DNA from 3 places in the Peribacillus sp. FSL P2-0133 genome. Region 2 is predicted to be linked to each of the others. Evidence: riboswitches for the same ligand, from Rfam matches in the RefSeq annotation. Region 2 holds a riboswitch; each other region holds the start of a gene.
The links. A riboswitch is a leader RNA that binds a small molecule or an ion and turns the genes downstream of it on or off. The one in region 2 is predicted to bind lysine.
Positions count from the first base shown of each region.

Region 1 (7,809 bases), 2.1 Mb from region 2:
CCCGCGTATTGATGTTCGTTTCTTCGAACATAGGAAGTGATTGAACCAAGCCTAGCTTATCAAGTGTGGGAGACGTATACTCAATGTTATTATCTTTTCTAACGACAATCTTAATATCTCTATGTTCAATCTTCTCCAGCTGTTCTTCATTCAAAAGCTGCTCTGGATTATTTTTTGCCAAAAGCTTTAAATCGAGAAACACACTTTCTTCTACTGCAGTCAAAGGTTTTTGGAGATAAGATTTTTTGTATAAATGCTCTATCGATTTTATATCGCCTGTTATTGCAAAAGTAAGTAAAAATCCAGCTGCTAAAAATAAAGTGATGGAAATAAGAATTACGCCAACGTAGGACAATAGAAACCTCATTTTAATTGACAAATATTTTCACCCCATATCGATCTCTCGTTTACGCTTTTATAGAAAAGTTCACCGTTTATCCGCTGTTCTTGCATGGAAAATGTTTTCCACGATAATTTTTCTTAGAACTTTAAAAAAACATATCACACAAATCTTAAAATTTTCTAAAATACATAGAAAAAATTCTATGTCGGTCTACAATTTTTTAATTATAAAACGTTCCAGTTGTTTTCAGAAATCGCTCCATTTCTGCCTACTGTATGCCAAGCCTCCTCGACGAAAGCTTCTCTCGGGTCTCGGCTAGCTAATTTTTTGATAAAATATTAGATTTTCATCCTACCTTTTATAATAATGGAATGGTTTATAAATTATCCAAGAGTTAAATAAAGCTGCACTTCAATGATTAATAAATTAATAACTATACCTTTATTTTGATGTATTATCCTAACAAAGATACGAAATAAATGAGTGATAAACCATTATAAATTAAGAAAAAGCGAACTTACCCCTTAAGGAAAGTCCGCTTTTTACTAATACAAATTTCAAGAAAAGTTCACCTGTTCTTCTCATTCATTTGGTGAAACGATCATTTGGTCATCCAATCTAATATCGTCAATCGACCAAAACCAATTATTTTTCGCATTATGCATTCTCCATTGTACTGTCATCGAAGAAGCATCTTCAGGAACCTTAATCGATTTAACTTCATACTTATTCAAAACATGTCCATTTTTATTATCGGAAGCAGCTTTATTGTCATAAACGAGAACTTGTTGTTTTTCCCCATTATCAAAGACAGCAGTTACTTCAGCTGTTTGCGTTCCTTCTTGTTTATAATGGGATGCAAATCCTAAGTACAGATCTTTTGCACCATCAACTTTTACAGAAGGTGAAGTTAATGTACTATCAAAAAAACCTTTTGATGATGGTGAACCGTTATCATCCCATTCATCAGGATCCGCTACAGCTATAACACCTTGACCAAGCTCAAATTTGTTACGATCTTGGTCTTCTGCTTTTGTCCAAAAGTCCTTTGTTGTGAAGCTCCAACCTTGCCACTCCATTGTACCGGCTGGCATATTTGAGCTATTTGTCACCGACCAGCCGTTAGGGGCTGCATGGCTCCAACCGAGAATAGAACTTGGAATGTTTTCATTCACTGCTGGCTTTAATCCAGACTCTAATTGGTCAAAACTTTCTCCAAGCAACATGTTTACGAATACATTTATATTCTTGGAGCCAATTATTTGGCCGCCCTCGTAAGCAGTAATCGTGAATTGTGATGATCCGGAACTTTCCTTACTAGGTGTAGCTTTAATTGGCAACATTTTTTCTTCAGTTCCCGAAAGCTCATAATCAAGTTCATTGTGCTCCAAACTCCAACCTTCAGGTGCATCAACTTTAATTTTCCCCTTCACACTACCATTTCCAAAATTTTTCATCTTCACTTGGAGTGTAGTCGATTCACCTTCCGTTACTAAAGAAGGAGAAGCTAGTGCTGAGACCATTTCCAGGGCTTTTGTCTGGCCTTCAGCCAGTAACACCTTTTTACTGCTATTGTTAAATGAATCTAGTGCTTGTACCTTAATTTCATAATCTGTACCTGGCTTAAGACCAGCTACAGGGAACTCTAAATTCTTTGGAACAGGATCAATATAGAATTCAGAAAATGCGGTAAAGTCTGCGTCTAACTCCCCTGTTTCCTTGTTTTTGGCTGTAATGTGATAAGAATGTACTAGCATGTTATCTTTTGCCTGCGGTAATGTAACATTTAAACTTTTTAGTGTCGATTTTTCTTTTACAATCGAAGCCTTGTCTTTAACTGCAAAAACCGGTGGTAACTGATCTCGATCGTCTGTATATTTAAAGTTATTTTTTTTAGAAGGATTTTTGATTACCCATGGTTTTCCTGTCCAATCGTCTTTATGAAAGTCACGTTTTTTAAGGACAACTTCATTATTATAAACTTCTACAATCATACCTTGACTAATATCCCGATATCCTTCAGGATGAAACCCTTGAAGTTTGCCCGGCTCTAATTCCAAATAACTTACAGAAGACGTGCCTACAGACGTAAAGTCTTTTTGATGAATCGTTCTAGGGTCTTCAAGTGGATAATGAGAATGGCCTGAAAATGTAATAACCTGTGGATGTTTCTTTAATGTATCATATAAAAGTTCTTTATTTTCCTGAGTTCCCCATAAGTCACTTCCATACACAGTGCCTTTAATGTGTTGATGAAGAAAAACAAAGATTGGTTGGTCCGGATTCTCTTTTTCTGCTGCAGCTAACTTTTCGCCTAGCCAGTTAATTTGATTAACAGAATATAAACCATGCGTATTACCATTTTCCGGACTTAACGTAATAAAATCATATCCATTTACTTTTTTATGATAGTAAAGAGAATCCATTCCTGTTTTCTCGAGAAAACGATCTTGTGCTTTTTCTACTGAAAGTCCATTCCAATAATCATGGTTTCCCATTGTAAACATGGATTGGACATCCCCTTGTTTCTTCTCATTATAAATGGAGAAAAACTTATCATATTCAGTAGCGTATCCATAGTCCGTTAAATCCCCAACGACAACAAAAGCATCCTGTTTAGGCGCAGCTTTGTTTAATTGATCCATGGCTGTTCTAAACTTGTTCATATCAGCAGATGATCCATCATCTATATGTACATCACTGATTACAGGAAAAACGAGCTCCGGTTTACGTTTATTATCTGAATTTGAAGATTCCGAGAATGCTTGTACATTTGATAAAGATGTTGTTAATCCTACAGTTACAACTGTCAACATTGCAGCAAATTTATTTTTCACTTTCAAAATCAATTCCTCCTATTTATCGTTTAGCCGCTTTAATTATGTAAGTATTTTGCAAAAAGACAAATATCCTCCTCATTTTTAAATTTTTATGTGGTTTACCAATTTAAATAGTAACTTTACATTATTAATAAAATATTAGTTCAGTGTAATTTAAATATTAATAAATCAAAAAATACCTATGGCCAATAATCCTCCGTTCACTTAAATTGATTCTGGAGGAAAACTTAAGATAATTTTTCGCTTGTAGTAATGAATTGCCATTGCTTGATGTGAATGGGGAACTATCCCTTAACTACGTAGTTATCCGGGTTATAGTAATATTTATATATATGGTAAATGATTCCAAAGTACATAGAAATACCAATTTTCATATGGTAAAGTCGAGAAGAAGGAAAGGAGAGAGGTTATTATAAAAAAATTATTAAATATTGTGATGGTAATAACGCTTGTCTTTGGACTGTTTTTTGCGATTGGACCGATGAATAAAGCATTTGCCTTGTCCTACGATAATACAAACCCTTATTCGACAGGTTGTGCTTCTAAAAGCCCAATCACTTATGAAACGGAATATATTTATAAAAACGGTGTGAAAATTGGATATGTGCAGCTAAAAGGAAGTGCGTATTGTCATACGGCGTGGGGTTACTTAAAGTTTTATTCGGCTGCTCCTTACGATTATTATGCAAATGTTTGGGTTGACAGTTTTAATGGCAAGACCAAGAGAGCATTTACAAGTTGTGCTAGTTCCGGTGGTAACGGATGGATAATGAAAGGCCAGACATCCTGTTATACTGCACAATTATGGAATTTAGATCCGTATAATGCTTTGGCCAAAGCAGGTATTTATTCTTCAAGCGGGGCTCTCATTATTTCTGCGAACACTGGTCGTTATTAATGCAAACTTCCTGTTAACGACTTTTCTCGGTGGAATTGCGTTTTGGGCAACTTTCCTCAGTTTTCCTAATTAGTACAGTCCATTTCGCAGTTCAATGCCTGATCAATTTTCTTTGTTAACAATCCCACGGATCTTAATGGATTTTATCATTCCAGCTCATGGATTTGGAACGACGTATGCTGTTTATACGTACTCGTTCCAATCCTGAATGGAATGGAAGCACCAAGTAGTTCAATAAGTTTAATCTTGTTGGCTACGGATTTATTTCCATTTTCAGCAACATACTCGCTGGTAAAATTGCCAGCTACAATGCTGTCGAACTCCTCCGGTTTTTTTCCCTCGTGCAAGCAATTGCTTCTGATCAGTTTTTATTGGACGAAAGATAATTTTATCTTTGGATAGGTTGTTAACATTAGCTTGATGTCATTAATGGCCATCCCTTTTCAATTTATTATGATAGTATAATTGAATCAATGGAGTCCTCCTTAAATTGAAGCGATCCGTTTTCTTGCTTCCCAAACGTCACGGATTTTCATATCTTTTCTTTCCTTTGTTAGTTTTATATTTATCATGTTGTCCTCCCCACCTTGATCATTATTCTAAGGATTCATAAGATAAATACTAATTATCTATAAGATATATCAATTGTAAAACTGACTATAAAAGAGTGAAACTTTTCATACAGTTTGTTTTATAAAACTATTAATGTTGAGATTACATAATACTAAAAAAGAAAAATCCAGCCCCTATACCGTATCCATTTTCATTGATTATCCATGTATTCTAAAAAAATATTTTAAATTGGCCTTGCAATAATAAGGATTCCTTGTTATATTACAGTCAATTAAATATTTTCTTACTTCATACTTTTTGAAGTGAGGATAGAGGAGCAAAGACCATTAGTACACATTTTGAGGAGAATGAGATCCTATGACTATTGTGGAAAGGGGAATTTGCCGAAGCGGAAAGAATCTCATGTTCTTGAAGCTGGTTCTGCTATTGAATAAATGCAGGACTGTCATATAGGAAACTATATGGAGGGCTATCTTATGCGCGGAAACATTTTTTTGATAAATATTGTTTCTACTGCAGCAGCGAATCCTCGTTGTTGCTTTTTTGCGTTTACTCCTGAATGGCCCAAACCACCTCTGAATTTTTTAAAAAATTATACAAAAGGGTGTGAAGTTATGAATTTTGGCCAAGTTTTAACCGCAATGGTTACCCCGTTTAATCATAATGATGAGGTTGATTTTAATGCTACGAGAACTTTAGTAGATTATTTAATTGCTAATGGTTCTGATGGATTAGTAATAGCTGGTACAACTGGAGAGTCTCCTACATTAACTGAAGAAGAGAAAGTCGATTTATTCAAAATTGTTGTAGAATTTGTTGATGGAAGAGTTCCAGTCATAGCTGGAACTGGCTCAAATAACACGAAGGCTTCTATCAGCTTAACAAAACAAGCAGAGGCAGCAGGAGTCGACGGAATCATGCTCGTTACCCCATATTATAACAAGCCGTCTCAAGAAGGATTATTTCAGCACTTTAGTGCTATTGCCCATTCAACATCATTGCCGGTAATGCTTTATAATATCCCAGGACGAAGTGTTGTGAACATGTCAGTGGAGACGATTGTTAGCCTCTCAAAAATCAACAATATTGTGGCAGTAAAAGAGGCAAGTGGTGACTTAGATGCCATGGCACAAATCATAAGCAAGACAACTAGCGATTTTACATTGTACAGCGGCGATGATGGGTTAACACTACCGGTTTTAGCCATCGGTGGAACAGGCATTGTTTCGGTTGCTTCACACATAATTGGTAATGAAATGCAAGAAATGATCAATAGCTTTAAAAATGGTGATGTCCATGGTGCTGCCACTGCACATCGTAACCTTCTTCCAATTATGAAGGCATTATTTGCTGCACCAAGCCCAGCGCCGGTAAAATCAGCATTAAATATGCGGGGGTTAAATGTTGGAGGTGTCCGCTTACCATTGGTCCCTTTAAACTATGAAGAAAAAAGTGCACTACAAATAGCTCTTCAACCGAGTAACGCAGAAGCAATTTTGTTAAGTAATTAAACTTTATGTTTCATTAAGCGAGTCTTCAATACCGATTTTCTGATTAAAAATCATAATAAACGGGAGAAATTAAAAAAAGCAGTGCAACTCCGAAAGAAGTGTACTGCTTTTTAATCGATGCACGGCTCAGTGCTTAAACTAGTTGAGCATATAATGATTTTATAAGATTAAGGGCAAAAGGAGAATTTACATTTTCAAGAAAAATATATGGTGCATCAAGTAGGAATTTTAAATTTTTCAAATTTTCTATAGCAATGATTTAATCGGGGATTGATCATAAGCTTAGTATTTCTAGTGATGTTGATATGTAATTATTGAAAGACAGAGTCGTTCCTTATTATCCAATCTATAATCCTCCTTAACAAAATCAAAAGACGTTCAAAATTTTGAGCGAACATTATAGTTCAAATTAAAAATGGATTTATATCTACTCAAATAACTTGATAATGAATAAATAGCCTATGTTCTTTTTTAGCAAAGGCTATTTTTTTTGACAAGTTTTTTTATCCAACCCCTTTTTTCTCATGGCCTGAAGTTGCGGTCCTTCATTTTGATCCATGCTGCAGATTTGTATGTTTCCAAATTTAAGGACTTCATTTTTTTATTCCTTCTTCTACTTTTCTCTCTCTTGTTCTATCAAAAAACGTTCGTAAAAGTGTACTTTTACGAACGGGACTTTTTTTCTATATGGGTAAAACTGTTGAATATTTAATTTCTCTGAGAGCTAGGCTAGTTTGAATTCTTGTTATGCCTAGTTTATTTAGCTTTCTAATAAATATTTCTAATTCCTTCCGATCTTTGTTAGCCACTTTTAAAAGATAATCATACTCACCTGTTAAACAATGGCACTCTAATACTTCTGACATAGAAGCTAATGCCTTCTCCAAAACTTCCAGTTTTTCAGCTTGATGTATATTCGTACTCATAAAAATAAAACATAATAAATCAAAACCTAGCTTCTCCTGGTTTAAAATTGCTACTTGTCCATTAATAAATCCTTCATTTTCCAAACGTTTTATCCTTGAATGTATAGCTGGTGGAGATAACTTGACACGCTTTGCAAGCTCAGTATTGCTTAATTGTGCATCCTTTTGTAGTAAATCTAAAATTTGAATATCAACATTATCTAGAACCTTGCTTACGATAGATTCCACTTATAGTCACTCCTTTTACAATTGTTCCAAAAACAGTATCATCCCAATAGCAAAACTTAATTTAATTCTGTATATCAGTAATATTTTTTATTATTATTTTAAGTTTCTTCTATTATACAAAATAATATATAAAGTAACGAACTATAATGTTAAAATTAGCAGTAATTAATTATGAAAATTGAAATGTCATTGTGCACAATGGCTTCGATCTTTTTTCACTTAAACTGTGAAAGCTGAAAAGGAGCAAAAAGATATGCAGTATTATTATTTTTCGTTATTACTTTTAACAAGTTTATTATGGGGCGGGAACTTTGTCGTAGGAAAATCGCTTGTCGGTCATGCTTCTCCGATGACTTTGACGAGTTTAAGGTGGATCATTGCTATTAGTTGTCTTTTGCCAATTGTATGGTGGAAAGAAAGAAAGATATTTCCCCCTCGAACTGCAATCCTTCCTTTATTTTTGATGGGAATTACTGGTGTGGTTCTATTT
Region 1 covers NZ_CP150254.1:3,239,693-3,247,501, forward strand. Annotated here, with positions in the region: gene MKY17_RS15415 (HAMP domain-containing sensor histidine kinase) at 1-379, opposite strand, end outside; gene MKY17_RS15420 (metallophosphoesterase) at 925-3,180, opposite strand; gene MKY17_RS15425 (DUF2690 domain-containing protein) at 3,665-4,081, shown strand; gene MKY17_RS15430 (hypothetical protein) at 4,228-4,428, opposite strand; lysine riboswitch at 4,956-5,134, shown strand; gene dapA (4-hydroxy-tetrahydrodipicolinate synthase) at 5,269-6,165, shown strand; gene MKY17_RS15440 (Lrp/AsnC family transcriptional regulator) at 6,849-7,319, opposite strand; gene MKY17_RS15445 (DMT family transporter) at 7,573-7,809, shown strand, end outside.
Region 1: another riboswitch for lysine. It lies ahead of dapA (4-hydroxy-tetrahydrodipicolinate synthase); the one in region 2 lies ahead of MKY17_RS26140 (amino acid permease).

Region 2 (7,809 bases):
AATTTGCCTGATGTGGATCTTCACAGGTATTTATATGCGTGTCATGGTAAAGGTATCGACCCGGTCTTGCCCTTATTGGAAACGGCAGGGGATCAAATACGGGTAAAAGGGATCGCCTTGTTTAAAAAGGATCGTTATATTGGTAAATATATTCCTTATGAGGACGGATTTTTATTTAAAGTCCTTACTGAAAACTTTAAGATGGGGAGTTATGAAATTAAATGGAAGGAAAATGACTTTACAGATATTAATAACGTGGAGTCACGTGTCCATTATCATATTTCGGATGCAAACCAAGACCCCAAGGTCAGGATTGAAGTGAAATTAAAAGCGAGTCTGCTGGAGGTCCAAGGCTATGACTTGGGCAAAGCGGTCGACCTGAATAAAATAGAGGCCAGGGCCGAGCATGTCATTGGGGAAAAATTAAATGAGATGGTGACCATGTTTCAGGAGAACAATATCGATCCGATTGCAATCGGTGATTACGCTAAAAGTAAAACAAGAAATTTCGATCAGAGGCATTGGGAGAAGGCATATCCCTATATTCCAATCGAGGTGGATCTTGATATTGAAATGATTCAAACGGGAATAGCTGAATAAAAGTAGAATATTCTGAAGTTTCCCCTTTTATAATAGGGGTATTGGTGTAATGATTATATCAATGCGGCTAAAGAGGGGGAAAGACATGGACAAAGCATGGTGGAAAGAGGCAGTTGTGTATCAAGTGTATCCAAGGAGTTTTATGGATAGTGATGGAGATGGGATAGGGGATATAAACGGGATCTTGATGAAACTCGATTATTTACAAGAGCTGGGTGTGAACGTGATATGGCTATCCCCTGTTTATCAATCTCCCAATGATGACAATGGGTACGATATCAGTGATTATAAATCAATCATGACTGAATTCGGGACCATGTCCGATTTCGATAGGTTGTTGAAGGCGGTTCATGAACGTGGAATGAAGGTCATGATGGACCTGGTGGTCAACCATTCTTCAGATGAACACCCTTGGTTCAAGGAATCACGATCTTCAAAAGATAATCCGAAACGTGATTATTATATTTGGAAACCTGGCAGGAATGGAAAAGAACCGAATAATTGGGAGTCCATTTTTAAAGGTTCAGCATGGGAATATGATGAGGGAACCGATGAATATTATTTACATTTATTCAGCAGGAAACAACCGGATTTAAACTGGGAGAACCCTAAGCTCCGTGAAGAGATCTACAGCATCATGACTTGGTGGCTGGATAAGGGTGTCGATGGCTTCCGGATGGATGTCATCAACTTCCTTTCGAAAGATCAAAGCTATTCAGATGGAGCCGTTCATCATGAGAAACAGCATGGCGATGGAAGCCCCTTTTTCCTGAATGGCCCGCGCATACATGAGTTTTTGCAGGAAATCAATCAACGGACACTTTCTGGACATGACGTGATTACGGTTGGGGAGATGCCAGGCGTCACACCGGAGGAGGCGCAATTGTTCACAGGTAAAGATCGTGGTGAGCTACATATGGTCTTTCAATTCGAACATATGGATTTGGGGAGCGGACCAGCAGGGAAATGGAGTAATGATAAGTGGAAGCTTACCGATTTAAAGCGAATTCTTTCCAAGTGGCAGACTGGTTTGGAGGGGGATGGCTGGAACAGTTTATACTGGAACAATCATGATCAGCCCCGGATTGTCTCAAGGTTTGGTAATGATGGAAAGTATCGTATTGAAAGCGCAAAGATGCTTGCAGCTTGTCTTCATATGCTTCAAGGGACACCTTATATATATCAAGGGGAAGAGCTGGGCATGACCAATGTTGCATTTGAAAGCATCGATGATTACCGGGATATCGAAACATTGAATTCATATGACGAACTCGTCAATTCACATGGCTGGTCAAAAGAGCGGATGATGTCAGCCATCCACGCCCGCAGCAGGGATAATGCGAGGACACCGATTCAGTGGAATGACTCCCGGAACGCGGGATTCACGAAAGGGACGCCTTGGATTAAGGTTAATCCCAATTTCCCCGTGATTAATGCAGAAAAAGCCTATAATGATCCGAATTCCATTTTTCATTTTTATAAAAAGCTTATCCAATTACGCAAGAAACATGAAGTCGTCGTTTATGGCCGTTTTGAACTGCTATGGCCGGATGATGAACGAATATTTGCCTACACGAGATCGTTTGAAGATGAAAGGCTTTTGGTTCTATGCAACTTTAGAGAAGAGCAGGCCTCCTATACTTTGCCTGAAGAACTGCATGCATATTCAGCCACAAGGCTGATCGGCAATTATGGGCAGGAGGAAGAAGGAATCTCCAGCAAACCTCTGCGTCCATATGAATGCCGTGTTTATCATTTGAAATGAAAAAAGGACCTGTTCTCCTTAGAACAGGTCCTTTGTGTATTATTTTGATTTAAGGTCACATTCCTCTAGGGGAATGATTTTCGTTTTATGCTTGATTTTATAGCCGAACCAAAGGACGAAAAATAAAATTAAGCCAATGTAGGAAACAAACATTGAATTCCAGTCGATCCCATCGCTGCTGAAAGCTTGATAGCCTTGTCCGATGATAATGATAATACAAAGGACAAGTGCGAATATAGGCCCGAATGGGAAGCCTTTTGCCCGGAATGGTAAATCATTCATATCAAGGCCTTGAGCTACGTAAGCTTTGCGGAACCGATAATGGGCAATCGCAATCCCGACCCAGGTGACGAATCCCGCCATGCCTGAAGCGTTCAATAACCAGATATAAACGACGCCATCACCGAAAAATGAAGCTAAGAATGCAACGCAGCCTACTAAAGAAGTCACGATAAGTGCATTCACGGGTACCCCTCTTTTATCTAACTTGCCTAGGAATTTCGGTGCTTTCCCATCACGTGCCAAGTCCCATAGCATACGGGTTGAAGCGTACATGCCAGAGTTACCGGCAGAGAGTACGGATGATAGAATGATCGCGTTCATGATGGATGCAGCAAATGCAAGGCCGGCCCGTTCAAATACAAGCGTGAATGGACTTACGGCAACATCTTCACTCAATAAACGTGAATCGGTAAACGGAATGATCATTCCAATTACAAAAATGGCAAGGATATAGAATAAGATGATGCGCCAGAAAACGGATCTGATCGCTTTTGGGATATTTTTTTCTGGATCCTCACTTTCACCAGCAGTCACTCCAAGCAATTCCGTTCCTTGGAATGAAAAGCCGGCAGCCATGAATACGCCCAGGATCGTGAAGAACCCTCCGTTAAAGGGACCTTCGCCCATTGTGAAATTGGAAAAACCAATTGGGTCTTTCCCACCCATGATTCCGAGAATGATCAGAACACCCGTGATCAAGAAAATGATGACTGTCACGACTTTGATCATGGCAAACCAGAACTCTGTTTCCCCGAAACCTTTAACTGACATGTAATTGATAAGAAACATAGTGATTAACGCAATGGCACTCCAGATAAATGAAGGGCTATCCGGGAACCAGAACTTCATAATTAAGACAACGGCAGCCAATTCAGCGGCAATGGTGATTGCCCAGTTATACCAGTAGTTCCAACCAATCGCAAAACCGAAAGACGGATCGACGAATTTGGATGCATAGACACGGAACGAACCGGCCACTGGCATGAACGCTGCCATTTCTGCAAGACTTGTCATTAAGTAATAAACCATGATGCCGATGACCGCGTATGCCACCAAAGCACCGCCGGGACCGGCTGAATGAATGGCCCCGCCACTTGCTAAAAATAAACCTGTTCCAATCGTTCCACCTAATGAAATCATCATTAAATGACGCGCTTTCAGGCTCCTTTTCAGTTCAGTAGGGCTTGATGGTGATTGTGAATTTGACAATTGATGTTACACTCCTTTTTATTGGAAGGGAACGAAAAATAAAAAAACAGCAGTCGAAAAAGATCGACGGCTGTTTATAATAAACCCGTTTATCCTTCCGAAGATAGCTCCCCACGCTTTTTTGAAAAAACGTGACAGTGGTGTTCCTGTTCGGTAACACCGCCAGCGAGAATATACATGGAATATACCCTAACTTCGGCAACTTATCCTTTCAAACGGAGTCTTGAATTTTCCAGAATCTCGTCCGTTTTACTTTTATAAGCTGCAGCCTCTAACTCATCGGTAAATGAGGAAGTATTCAATTTTCTAAAATCGTTGCGTCAGCTTGTAAGTGACGTCGGACGATAGTGCTCATGAAATTCATTCAATCGCAATAGATTGCTAGTAATTGAGTAAACTTTACTATATCAAAATTATAAAATAATCTCATGAATATCGCAATGATTATTTTATGTGGTTATTTTTTCCTAGTTAATGAATGATGGGCAAGGAAGATTTTAATTGACGATATACCAAAATAAAGCAATGTGATAACTAAACGGTCCTCCTTTTTATAAGGGCGTAGTCCAGTTTTACATGTTTGACCACTTCAGGATTCTCAAATAGGTCCACTGCCATTTTCCCAATCCATTCCAGCGGTAAGGAAATGGTCGTGATGTCGAGCATTTCACTCAGGCTATCATTATTGAAACCGAGAATGGCCACATCTTCCGGGACCCTTATACCCGATTTCTTAGCGGTAAGAATGAAGCCTGCCGCCGTGTCATCATTCGTGATGATGATGGCTTCAGGTTTATCTATCATCGAATTCCATTCCTGAAACAATTGTTCACCGTCTTTGATGTGATAACTGCCTTCAAACAGCCATTCTTTATTGTTTATCAGTTGATGTTTACTCATGATATCGTTAAAGGCCTTTGTACGATGGGAACTATTTCTGCTCTTTTTACGGCCGAGGCTGTATCCGATTTTCTTATATCCTTTAGCAATCACGTACTCAAGGGCACAGGAGAAAGCTGCATAATGATCAATGCTGATGGATGAGAATTCAGCCTGGGCTGTATCCTCACATAAAATAATCGGTCCGTATTTTTGATAATCCAAAAGGATTTTCATTTCCGAAATCCTTGAACAAACGATAATGCCATCGAGCTGCTTCATTTGCAGCATATTAAAAGCCTCGATTTCTTTCTCTCTGTCATAGTTTGTTTGAAAGATGACGATATGACAGCCAATTGCATTTGCCTGTTTAGTGATTCCGTTAACGATTGCCCCGTAATATGGGTGATTGTTGAAGGGGATGATTATGCCGATAAGATTTGTTTTACCTTTAGAAAGATGAATGGCATTTATGTTTCTCGTATAATTCAAACGATCGATGGCTTCTAAGACGCTCTTTCTTTTATCGGGGCTTACATATGGATGATCATTCAATACACGGGACACTGTTGAGACAGATACACCGGCACATTGAGCTATTTCTTTAATATTTGTCATGGTATCACCGTTTTTTCTTTTTTTATATTGTACAGTATGAAACCCATTTCAGGGCAAGAGAACAGTGCGGGGCTGCTGAAGATTTCTTCAAATAAGGTCTTGTTCTGGTATGGGTTTCATCCTTTAAGATTGTTTTAAGTCTTAGAGGAGGAGGAGATCATGATGTTCCAAACTTTAATCACCCTTTTTGTGCTTTGCGGAATCGAATTGGGATTTGCTTACTTGGCAATTTCCTTGAAAAAATGAGTGGCAATGCACATGGAATGCGTGAAATCCGCGTTTACTCGTGAATTTTGGCACTTTACTCGTGAAATTCACACATTTACTCGTGAATTTTGGCACTTTACTCGTAAAATCCGCGCATTTACTCGTGAATTTCACACCGTCCCGAAATAGCCCCCATAGTTTATATTCACCATTAAGACCCCACAATATAATATAACTTCAGCGTTAGTTTCATGTACGGAATGACTGACTGTCAGGAAGCTCCCTAGTGGAGCTTCCTGACAGTTTTTTGCTGTGTGTAAAAGTCATTGTCCTTTTTTGAAATGTTTGAAAAAATAGTTTCACTTTTTTTGTATATTTGTGTATAGTATAAAATAAGTTGTGCGCGGGAAACTTTTTAGCCTTTACGACAATGTAAAAAATTTACACTTAATTTTGCGTATGGCAAACTATTTTAGAAAGATGAAAAAGGGAGGGAATATGGATGGGTTTTCTGAAATCTATTGGGAGCGTGCTTGCTGCATTGCTGATTTTAACGGGGTGCGGCAATGATACGGTCGAAAGTGATAAAGGCAATGGTAAGTTGAATGTCGTTGCAACAACGGGAATGATTGGAGATTTGGTTGAGAATATCGGCGGTAAACATGTCGAGGTCACCAGTTTAATGGGTCCGGGAGTCGACCCCCATCTATATAAAGCGACGCAGGGTGATGTTAAGAAACTGGATTCGGCTGATATGATTTTTTATAACGGTGTGCACCTTGAAGGGAAAATGACGGATATATTTGAAATGATGAGCAAGGATAAACCGACGATTGCCGTAACGGAGGACTTCAAGGAGAACCAACTTCGCAAAGTGAGTGCAACGGAACATGATCCCCACGTATGGTTCGATGTAAAGCTTTGGATCGTTGCGGCGGAGGCAGTTAAGAAAGAATTGATTGCCAATGATCCGGACCATGAAGCAGAGTTTCGTGAAAATTATGAAGAGTACGTCCTGCAATTGGAGGAACTTGATAAATATGTTCAAGACGAAATTAATAAAATACCAAAAGATCAACGGGTGCTCGTTACGGCACATGATGCTTTTGGGTACTACGGTCAGTCTTACGGACTTGACGTAAGAGGTCTCCAAGGGATCAATACATTATCGGAATATGGATCAAAAGATGTGACGGACATGCGGAATTATCTTGTGGAGAACAAAATTAAAGCGATTTTCATTGAGTCAAGTGTACCAAGGAAGGCCATCGAGGCTGTCATTCAAGGAGCAGGTAAGCAGGGGCACAAGGTGGAAATCGGCGGTGAATTGTTCTCGGATGCCATGGGTGAAAAAGGGACGGAAGAAGGAACGTATATCGGAATGGTCCGTCATAATACCGACACAATCGTCCGTGCTTTGAAATAAGGGGGAGAAACTATGAATCTAGCAGCTTTGAAGGTCGAGAATTTAACGATTGCTTATCATAAGAAGCCGGTTGTCGAAGATGTCTCATTTGAGGTGCCGGAAGGGAATTTAATCGGTATCATTGGTCCCAATGGAGCAGGGAAGTCCACATTGATAAAGGGGATACTCGAATTGATCCCCAAAATATCGGGGCAAATCACAATAAAGGGTTCTACTTATAAATCGATGAGGAAGAGTATCGGCTATGTACCACAACGGGAGTCAGTGGATTGGGATTTTCCGACCAACGCACTCGATGTCGTGATGATGGGCAGATATGGTCATCTCGGATGGCTGAAGCGACCAGGTAAGTCCGAAAGGCAGAAGGGGATGGAGTGCCTGGAAAAGGTGGGGATGGCTGAATACGCTAACCGTCAGATCAGCCAGCTATCAGGTGGACAGCAGCAACGGATATTCCTGGCCCGTGCATTGGCACAGGAAGCGGATATTTATTTTATGGATGAACCGTTCGTAGGGGTGGATGCCGCAACAGAGAAAGCAATCATACAATTGCTGATGGAATTGAAGGAAAAAGGCAAAACCGTTCTGGTTGTGCACCATGATCTATCCACTGTGAAGGAATATTTCGACTGGACGATGTTATTGAATAAAAAGGTGATGAAAATAGGTCCGACGGAGGAAGTATTCATTCCCGAACACTTACAGGCAACATATGGAGGCCGCCTAGCGATACTATCAGACACGAAGTCCGGCCTTTTATTAAAATGAGGTGTACATGATGAACATACTGGATATTATTACTGATCCAAATACAAGGTGGATA
Region 2 covers NZ_CP150254.1:5,386,782-5,394,590, reverse strand. Annotated here, with positions in the region: gene MKY17_RS26150 (Ger(x)C family spore germination protein) at 1-600, shown strand, start outside; gene MKY17_RS26145 (alpha-glucosidase) at 686-2,365, shown strand; gene MKY17_RS26140 (amino acid permease) at 2,405-3,856, opposite strand; lysine riboswitch at 3,953-4,138, opposite strand; gene MKY17_RS26135 (LacI family DNA-binding transcriptional regulator) at 4,391-5,353, opposite strand; gene MKY17_RS26130 (zinc ABC transporter substrate-binding protein) at 6,063-6,986, shown strand; gene MKY17_RS26125 (metal ABC transporter ATP-binding protein) at 6,999-7,754, shown strand; gene MKY17_RS26120 (metal ABC transporter permease) at 7,762-7,809, shown strand, end outside.

Region 3 (7,809 bases), 1.2 Mb from region 2:
GATTCCCAAACTCACGATTTTTTGCCACTAAGTGCCCCCCCTTAATTTGTGAAAAATCATGCAAAGATAATCTGGTGGCTACCTTTTATCTCCGCGTGAAAATATAGTATAGAGTCAGAAAACTCCTCTATACTCCCTTTACAATTATGTGACATGTCCATTTTACTCCTGACTTCTATGTGCGTCAAGAAAACGGATACAAGAAATCTCTTTTTCAGAATAGATTTTTTTGGATTAAATTGTCTATTTTTTATCTGTCAAGTATATATTTTGGAGAAATTATTAATTAATCTATTAATATCTCGGAATAATTTCTCATTTTTTTCCAATTGTTATTTAAATAAATAAAAAACAGTATAATTTGCAAAAGAAATACGTTTATAATAGATTTACAGAAAGAGGCGATAAATTATGAAAAAAAATATTGCTGCTGCGATAGAAGAAGAGATTCATACTGAAGAAATTCAAACTGAAGAATTCAAAGTTCCAGCTTTCGGGTACGAATTAATCAGAGAAGTTCTATTGAGCGATATTCTCGGAAAAGATTCTAATCAAATCCTCTATTGGGCAGGTAAACAATTAGCAAGAAAATTCCCATTGAATGGCGATCAGGAAGTTATTGAATTTTTCCAAAGCGCTGGATGGGGCAATCTGGAAATCTTGAAATATACGAAACACGAGATGGAATTATCCCTGACGGGTGAAATAATCAGCCGCCGCCTGGATTTACACCCTGATTGTCACTTCCAGCTTGAAGCCGGTTTCCTTGCCGAGCAGTTTTCACTGCAAAAAAAATTCCTCAGCGAATCAACGGAAGAAATCAAACGCCGCGCAAAAAAAGTGATATTCACCATCCAATGGGATCCCAGAGATCCAATCTAATGAGCCCTTAAAACAGACTTACCCTTTTACCGGAAGTCTGTTTTTTATTGGACTCCTGAGACTTAAGCTAGCACATTTACATGCTGACCAAGTTTAAATGCTTCATGAAGAGATTCAACCGCCTTCACCATTTCCTTTTCATTGACGACAGTCGAAACTTTAATTTCCGATGTGCTGACCATTTTCACCTGGATGCCTGTATTGGCCATCACTTCAAACATCTCGGCAGCCACTCCGGGATTGGATACCATACCAGATCCGACGATGGACACTTTGGCCAACCCGCTCTCCGTTTCGACCCGGTCGAATCCCAATCGTTCTTTATTATTTTCCAGCACGATCAAGGCCGCTTCCGTATCTTCACTTTTTGTGGAAAAAGATAGATTGGTCGTATCCTCGGCGGTCATGCTTTGAATGATGATGTCCACATTAATCCGGTTTTTCGCAAGTGTCGTGAAGATTGTGGATAATGCACCAAGTGATTGGGGCAAACCATAAATTGTGACCCTCGTAATACTGTCTTCAAAAGCAATGCCGCGTACAATTAAGTTTTCTTCCATAGTTGCTTCCTCCTCAATGATCGTTCCTGATTCTCTCTCCATGCTTGAACGGACTTCAAGCGGAATTTGATAATTTTTTGCATATTCGACAGCCCTTGGATGAAGGACGCCCGCCCCCAGGGTGGCAAGTTCCAGCATTTCATCGTAAGAAATGGATTGGAGCTTTCGCGCGCCTTTTATGTAGCGTGGATCCGTTGTGAAAACACCCGTTACATCCGTATAAATATCGCATCTATCCGCATTCAGCGCTGCAGCGATGGCAACCGCCGTCGTATCGGAACCGCCTCGCCCCAAGGTAGTGATTTCCCCATTTACATCGTTACCCTGGAAACCGGCCACGACCACTATTTTCTTCTCTTGAAGCTGAGCTTGAATCCTTGAAGCATCGATGTTTAAAATCCGGGCATTCCCATGAACGGATTCCGTTTGCATTCCAGCCTGCCAGCCAGTATACGAAATGGCTTCATGTCCTTCTTCAATCAATGCCATCGTTAACAGGGAAATCGTTACCTGTTCCCCAGTAGTCAATAGCATATCCATTTCCCTTTTGCTCGGGGTTCCGGAAATATCACGGGCCATGGAAACCAATTGGTCCGTCGTTTTTCCCATTGCTGAAACAACGACGACTACCTCATTTCCATTCTCCGCTTCCTCGATTACCCGATTGGCAACATTTTTGATTTTTTCTACGCTACCGACGGATGTTCCGCCGAATTTTTGAACGATTAATGCCATCCTCATGCACCCTCTCTACTTTTTAGGCAATAAAAAAAGCAATGAGAAATATCTCATTGCTGTGATCACATATCTAATACTGTAAACACAGTGAGATAGCTCTCCAGGGTATAAACCCTGACAATCCGCCATTTATTAAATGTCGGACCAGGAAAACAAGGTATGAGTCTTGTCTTCCTTCGGCGTCATCCCCTTTCAAAACCTTTCATGGAAGCTCATACTTCTCCAGGTTTTTACTCTTGAATTCCGCACCTCTATCAGCACTTTTAAGTTGTCTAGTTAAAAATTCCTTTTAATCATAGCATAGTGATTCATCGGTAGCAAGATTATTCTTGTAATTTTCTAACGATTCCCTCGGCTACCCCTTTTGGCATACCAGCTTCCATGATTTCCTCGACTGTTGCCTCTTTGATTTTCTTCAATGATCCAAAATGCCTTAATAATTGCTTCCTTCGTTTTTCCCCTACTCCTGGAATATCATCAAGCTGGGAGTGAACCGCATTTTTCCCGCGTAGCTGGCGATGAAAAGTAATCGCGAACCGATGCACTTCATCCTGAATTCTTTGCAATAGGTAAAATTCCTGGCTCCGTGAATCAAGAGGTACGATTTCAAGAGGATTTCCGATCATCAATTGCGATGTCCTATGCTTTTCATCCTTAATGAGGCCTGAAAGCGGAATATCAAGGCCCAATTCATTTTCCAAAATATCCCGAACGGCTTCGACATGTCCCTTTCCGCCATCAATGATGATCAAGTCCGGAAGCGGCAGCCCTTCTTTCAATACTCGTGAATACCTTCTTCTGACCACTTCACGCATCGATTCATAATCATCAGGTCCCTGGACCGTCTTGATCTTATATTTTCGGTACTCTCTTTTTTCCGGCTTCCCATCAATGAACACGACTAAAGCGGAAACAGGGTCACTTCCCTGGATATTGGAGTTATCGAAAGCTTCAATTCGATGCGGGGTGTAGATACCCAGTTGGTTCCCGAGGTTTTCCACCGCATTGATCGTTCTTTCTTCATCCCTCTCAATCAAAGAGAATTTTTCCTGAAGGGCGATGGAGGCATTTTTATTCGCCAAATTAAGCATGTCTTTTTTCGCTCCCCTTTTGGGATGAATCGTTTTGACCCCAAGCAGCCCTTCGGCCATTTCGGCATCCACTGATTCAGGCAGCAAGATTTCCTTTGGTTTAAAATGGTTCGTAATCTCGTAAAACTGACCTAGGAATGTGAGAAGTTCCTGTTCGGGTTCATCGTAGACCGGAAAAAGTGAAACATCCCTTTCTATTAATTTACCCTGCCGGACAAAAAATACCTGAACGCACATCCAGCCTTTATCATAGGCAAAGCCAAATACATCCCTGTCGATGAAATCGGTCGTCATCATTTTTTGCTTCTCCATCGTAATATCAATGTGGGCAATCTTGTCACGGAACTCCTTGGCCCTCTCGAAATCGAGCTCTTCTGATGCCAATAGCATTTTTTCAGTCAGTTCTTTTTTTATTTCAGTATGCCCGCCGTTCAAGAACCGGTTGATATCATCCACCATTTTTTTATATTCCTGTTCCTCTACTTCATATACACACGGGGCCAGGCACTGGCCAAGATGATAGTAGAGACAAACGCGATCCGGTAAAGTATTGCATTTTCTTAGGGGATAGATGCGGTCGAGCAATTTCTTCGTTTCGTTAGCAGCAAATGCATTCGGATAAGGACCGAAATATTTCCCTTTGTCTTTTTTTACTTTTCGCGTAATGATTAGACGTGGGTGGCGTTCCGCAGTCAGCTTGATGAAAGGATACGTCTTATCATCCTTTAGCATGACATTATATTTTGGGTCATGTTTTTTGATTAAGTTCAACTCTAAAATTAGAGCCTCGATATTGGAAGAGGTGACGATGTATTCGAAATCCTCAATCTCATTCACGAGCCGAAATGTTTTTCCATCATGAGATCCCGTAAAATAAGAACGGACACGATTTTTCAACACCTTCGCTTTGCCTACATATATGATCGTTCCCTGACGATCTTTCATTAAATAACAACCAGGTTGATCGGGAAGAAGGGCAAGTTTATTCTTTATTTGTTGATTCATGCTTTCAGCCTCCTGTTCTCCCATTTTTACAATCATTATATATCAAGATAGCGAAAAAAGCTTCAAGTCCGCAGACTTGAAGCTTTTTTTAGCTATCTTACTATTACGCGTGTTTTGCAATAAGTTCAGCAAGTGCTTCTTTAGGTTGGAAACCAACAACCTTATCAACCACTTCACCGTCTTTAAGGACGATTAATGTCGGGATGCTCATCACACCGAATTTTCCTGCTGTTTCTTGGTTTTCATCTACATCCACTTTTACGATTTTTGCTGTATCGCCAATTTCAGTATCAAGCTCTTGAAGAACAGGAGCGATCATTTTACAAGGTCCGCACCACGGAGCCCAAAAATCTACAAGAACAACACCTTCGCTAGTATCTGTTGTGAAAGTTTGGTCAGTTGCATTTACAATAGCCATATATATTTCCTCCTCAAATTTACTCAAATAACTAAAGACAGTATACCATTGTTGCTCGAATCGATGCTAATATTTTGCTTCAGTGGTAGGATGTCCAAAATAAGAATAAATATGCAGGCCGGAGTCCTTGCCTCTTAGCCCAAATAAAGGGGCAAGACATGTATCGGCTTATGCCAAATGTCTTGCCCCCTTATCTGTATTATCTCTATTAAGCGTTAACTTTTAGTTTTTTGAATTCTTCCGTAAGTAATGGAACGACTTCGAAAAGGTCTCCGACAATTCCATAATCAGCCACATTGAATATGTTAGCTTCCGGGTCTTTATTGATAGCAACGATAACCTTGGAGTTGGACATCCCCGCTAAATGCTGGATCGCACCGGAAATTCCGCAGGCGATATAAAGGTCAGGTGTTACGACTTTACCTGTTTGCCCGATTTGCAAAGAGTAATCGCAATAGTCCGCATCACATGCTCCGCGAGAAGCTCCTACCGCTCCGCCAAGAACTTGTGCAAGTTCCTTTAATGGTTCAAAACCATCTTCACTTTTCACGCCCCGTCCACCTGCGATGATTACTTTCGCTTCTGAAAGGTCGACCCCTTCGCTAGCTTTTCTAACAACATCTTTAATGATTGTGCGTAAATCCTTAATGTCCACACTTAATGTAGAAACATCACCAGAGCGGGACTCATCTTTCGCTAATGGTTCGATATTGTTCGGACGGATTGTCGCGAATATCACGCCATCCGTAACAATTTTCTTTTCAAATGCTTTACCAGAATATATCGGGCGGGTGAAAACGATATTTCCACCTTCTTCTTCAATGGATGTAACGTCCGAGATCAAACCTGATTCAAGCTTTCCAGCCAATTTAGGTGCAAGGTCTTTTCCTAGGGCTGTATGTCCAAAGAAAATCCCTTCTGGCTTTTCCTGCTCGATGACGGCAAGCAAGCTTTGCGCATATCCATCTGAAGTATATTGTTTCAATTGATCATTCTCTACTGCCACAACCCGGTCTGCGCCATACTGGATCAATTCATTTCCGAAATTTTGAACACTGTCACCAACTAAAACACCTACGATTTCCCCGCCATCTGCAGCAAGTTTAGCCGCACCGATAGCTTCAAATGATACATTTCTTAGTGAACCGTCACGAACTTCGCCCAATACAAGAAACTTTCTAGCCATTTATAAAAACCTCCTGTGCTCTATTTTTCATTTTTGTCGGGTGTGTTGTTTAGAAAAGTAGCGTTTAAGATTAAATCACTTTTGCTTCACTTCGTAATAATTGAACAAGTTCACTAACTTGATCACTGATTTCTCCGTCCAATACTTTTCCAGCTTCTTTTTTAGCAGGAAGGTAAATTTCAATCGTTTTTGTTTTTGCCTCAACATCTTCTTCTTCCAAATCCAGGTCATCCAATTCCAATTGTTCAAGCGGTTTTTTCTTCGCTTTCATGATTCCTGGCAATGATGGATAACGCGGCTCATTTAGCCCTTGTTGAGCTGTCACCAACAATGGAAGGGATGCTTCGATCGTTTCAGAGTCCCCTTCAACATCACGGATAACGCTTACATTTCCATTTGCGATGTCAAGTTTAGTAATGGTTGTAATATAAGGAATTTCTAAAATTTCGGCAACGCGTGGTCCCACTTGACCAGAACCGCCATCGATTGCAACGTTTCCTGCAATGATTAAATCGGCATTTTTACCTTTTAAGTATTCACCTATAATTTTGGCAGTCGTGAATTGGTCGCCATTTTCTATGTCGTCTTCTATATTTATCAATACGGCTTTGTCAGCACCCATTGCCAGCGCTGTACGTAATTGCTTTTCAGACTCTTCTGTTCCGACAGAAATAACCGTTACTTCGCCGCCTTGTGCATCACGTACCTGGATTGCTTCTTCAACTGCATACTCATCGTAAGGATTAATGATGAATTCTGCTCCATCCTCATTAATTTTCCCGTTGGATAGTGTAATTTTTTCTTCTGTATCAAATGTTCTTTTCAGCAGTACATAAATGTTCACGATAATACCTCCCGAATAATTTGAGTTTTGAAGATTATGAATTTTATTGATATATAGTATTGTTCTACAGATTTCATCAAAATCCTGCATGATATATAAAAATAGTTATTTATACCAAATCATCATTTCCCTTTGAATACAGCTTCCCTTTTTTCAATGAAAGCGCTGATTCCTTCTTGTGCATCAGCGGTATCAAAAGCTTGGCTAAAGAGGGCGGCTTCCCTTTCCACACCTTTATGATAGGAATCATGCTTAGAATAATTTAATAACTCAATGGCCGACTTTAAAGCCATTGGGCTTTTCTTGGCAATTTTATGAGCTAGTTCCTTAGCTTTTGGAATCAGTTCTTCATCCGTAAAGGCATGATTCGCCAATCCGCATTGTACAGCTTGGGTACCTGAAATCGGTTCACTTGTAAACAGCATTTCAGCTGCCTTTGCCATGCCTACATAACGAGGAAGACGTTGGGTCCCGGCAAATCCAGGGATTAAGCCCAACTGCAGCTCAGGCAAACCAAGTTTAGCCCTTTCGGTGACCAATCGGATGTGACAGGCCATGGCCAGCTCCAATCCTCCGCCAAGCGCTGCTCCATGGATGGCTGCAATGACCGGTTTTGGAAAAGATTCGATTTTCTCAAATACAGATTGACCATTCTTGGTCAGCTTCTCGAAAGCTTCCCCGTTCTCCACTTCCGTAAACTCTTTAATGTCTGCTCCTGCAGAGAAGAATCTTCCTTCACCATGAATAAGGACAACCCGTACGGCTTCGTCTTTCCCAATATGATCGAAGGCCTGTGAAAGCTCCCCGATGATAGCCGAAGAAAGCGCATTTGCAGGTGCATGATCAATCGTTATAAAAGCCACATGATTTTCGACAGAAAGCTTAAGATATTCCATATCAATCCCTCCAGGCATGCTAGTCGAACTTTTTTGACAATTCAATATGTATCACTTCCCGATAAAGGGGAAGCAGGATTAATCGATTCTTTCGAGGATGGCTAGCCATCCTCTATTTAAATCATTAACTTTTCAGGCCACAGCCGCCAATTAGGAGGCGGTGAACGTCTGGTGCAAGGTCAGGAAGAG
Region 3 covers NZ_CP150254.1:4,188,313-4,196,121, forward strand. Annotated here, with positions in the region: gene MKY17_RS20145 (succinate dehydrogenase cytochrome b558 subunit) at 1-28, opposite strand, end outside; gene MKY17_RS20150 (YslB family protein) at 412-882, shown strand; gene MKY17_RS20155 (aspartate kinase) at 945-2,177, opposite strand; lysine riboswitch at 2,266-2,442, opposite strand; gene uvrC (excinuclease ABC subunit UvrC) at 2,504-4,276, opposite strand; gene trxA (thioredoxin) at 4,380-4,694, opposite strand; gene MKY17_RS20170 (electron transfer flavoprotein subunit alpha/FixB family protein) at 4,903-5,880, opposite strand; gene MKY17_RS20175 (electron transfer flavoprotein subunit beta/FixA family protein) at 5,951-6,724, opposite strand; gene MKY17_RS20180 (enoyl-CoA hydratase) at 6,847-7,620, opposite strand; gene MKY17_RS20185 (TetR/AcrR family transcriptional regulator) at 7,745-7,809, opposite strand, start outside.
Region 3: another riboswitch for lysine. It lies ahead of MKY17_RS20155 (aspartate kinase); the one in region 2 lies ahead of MKY17_RS26140 (amino acid permease).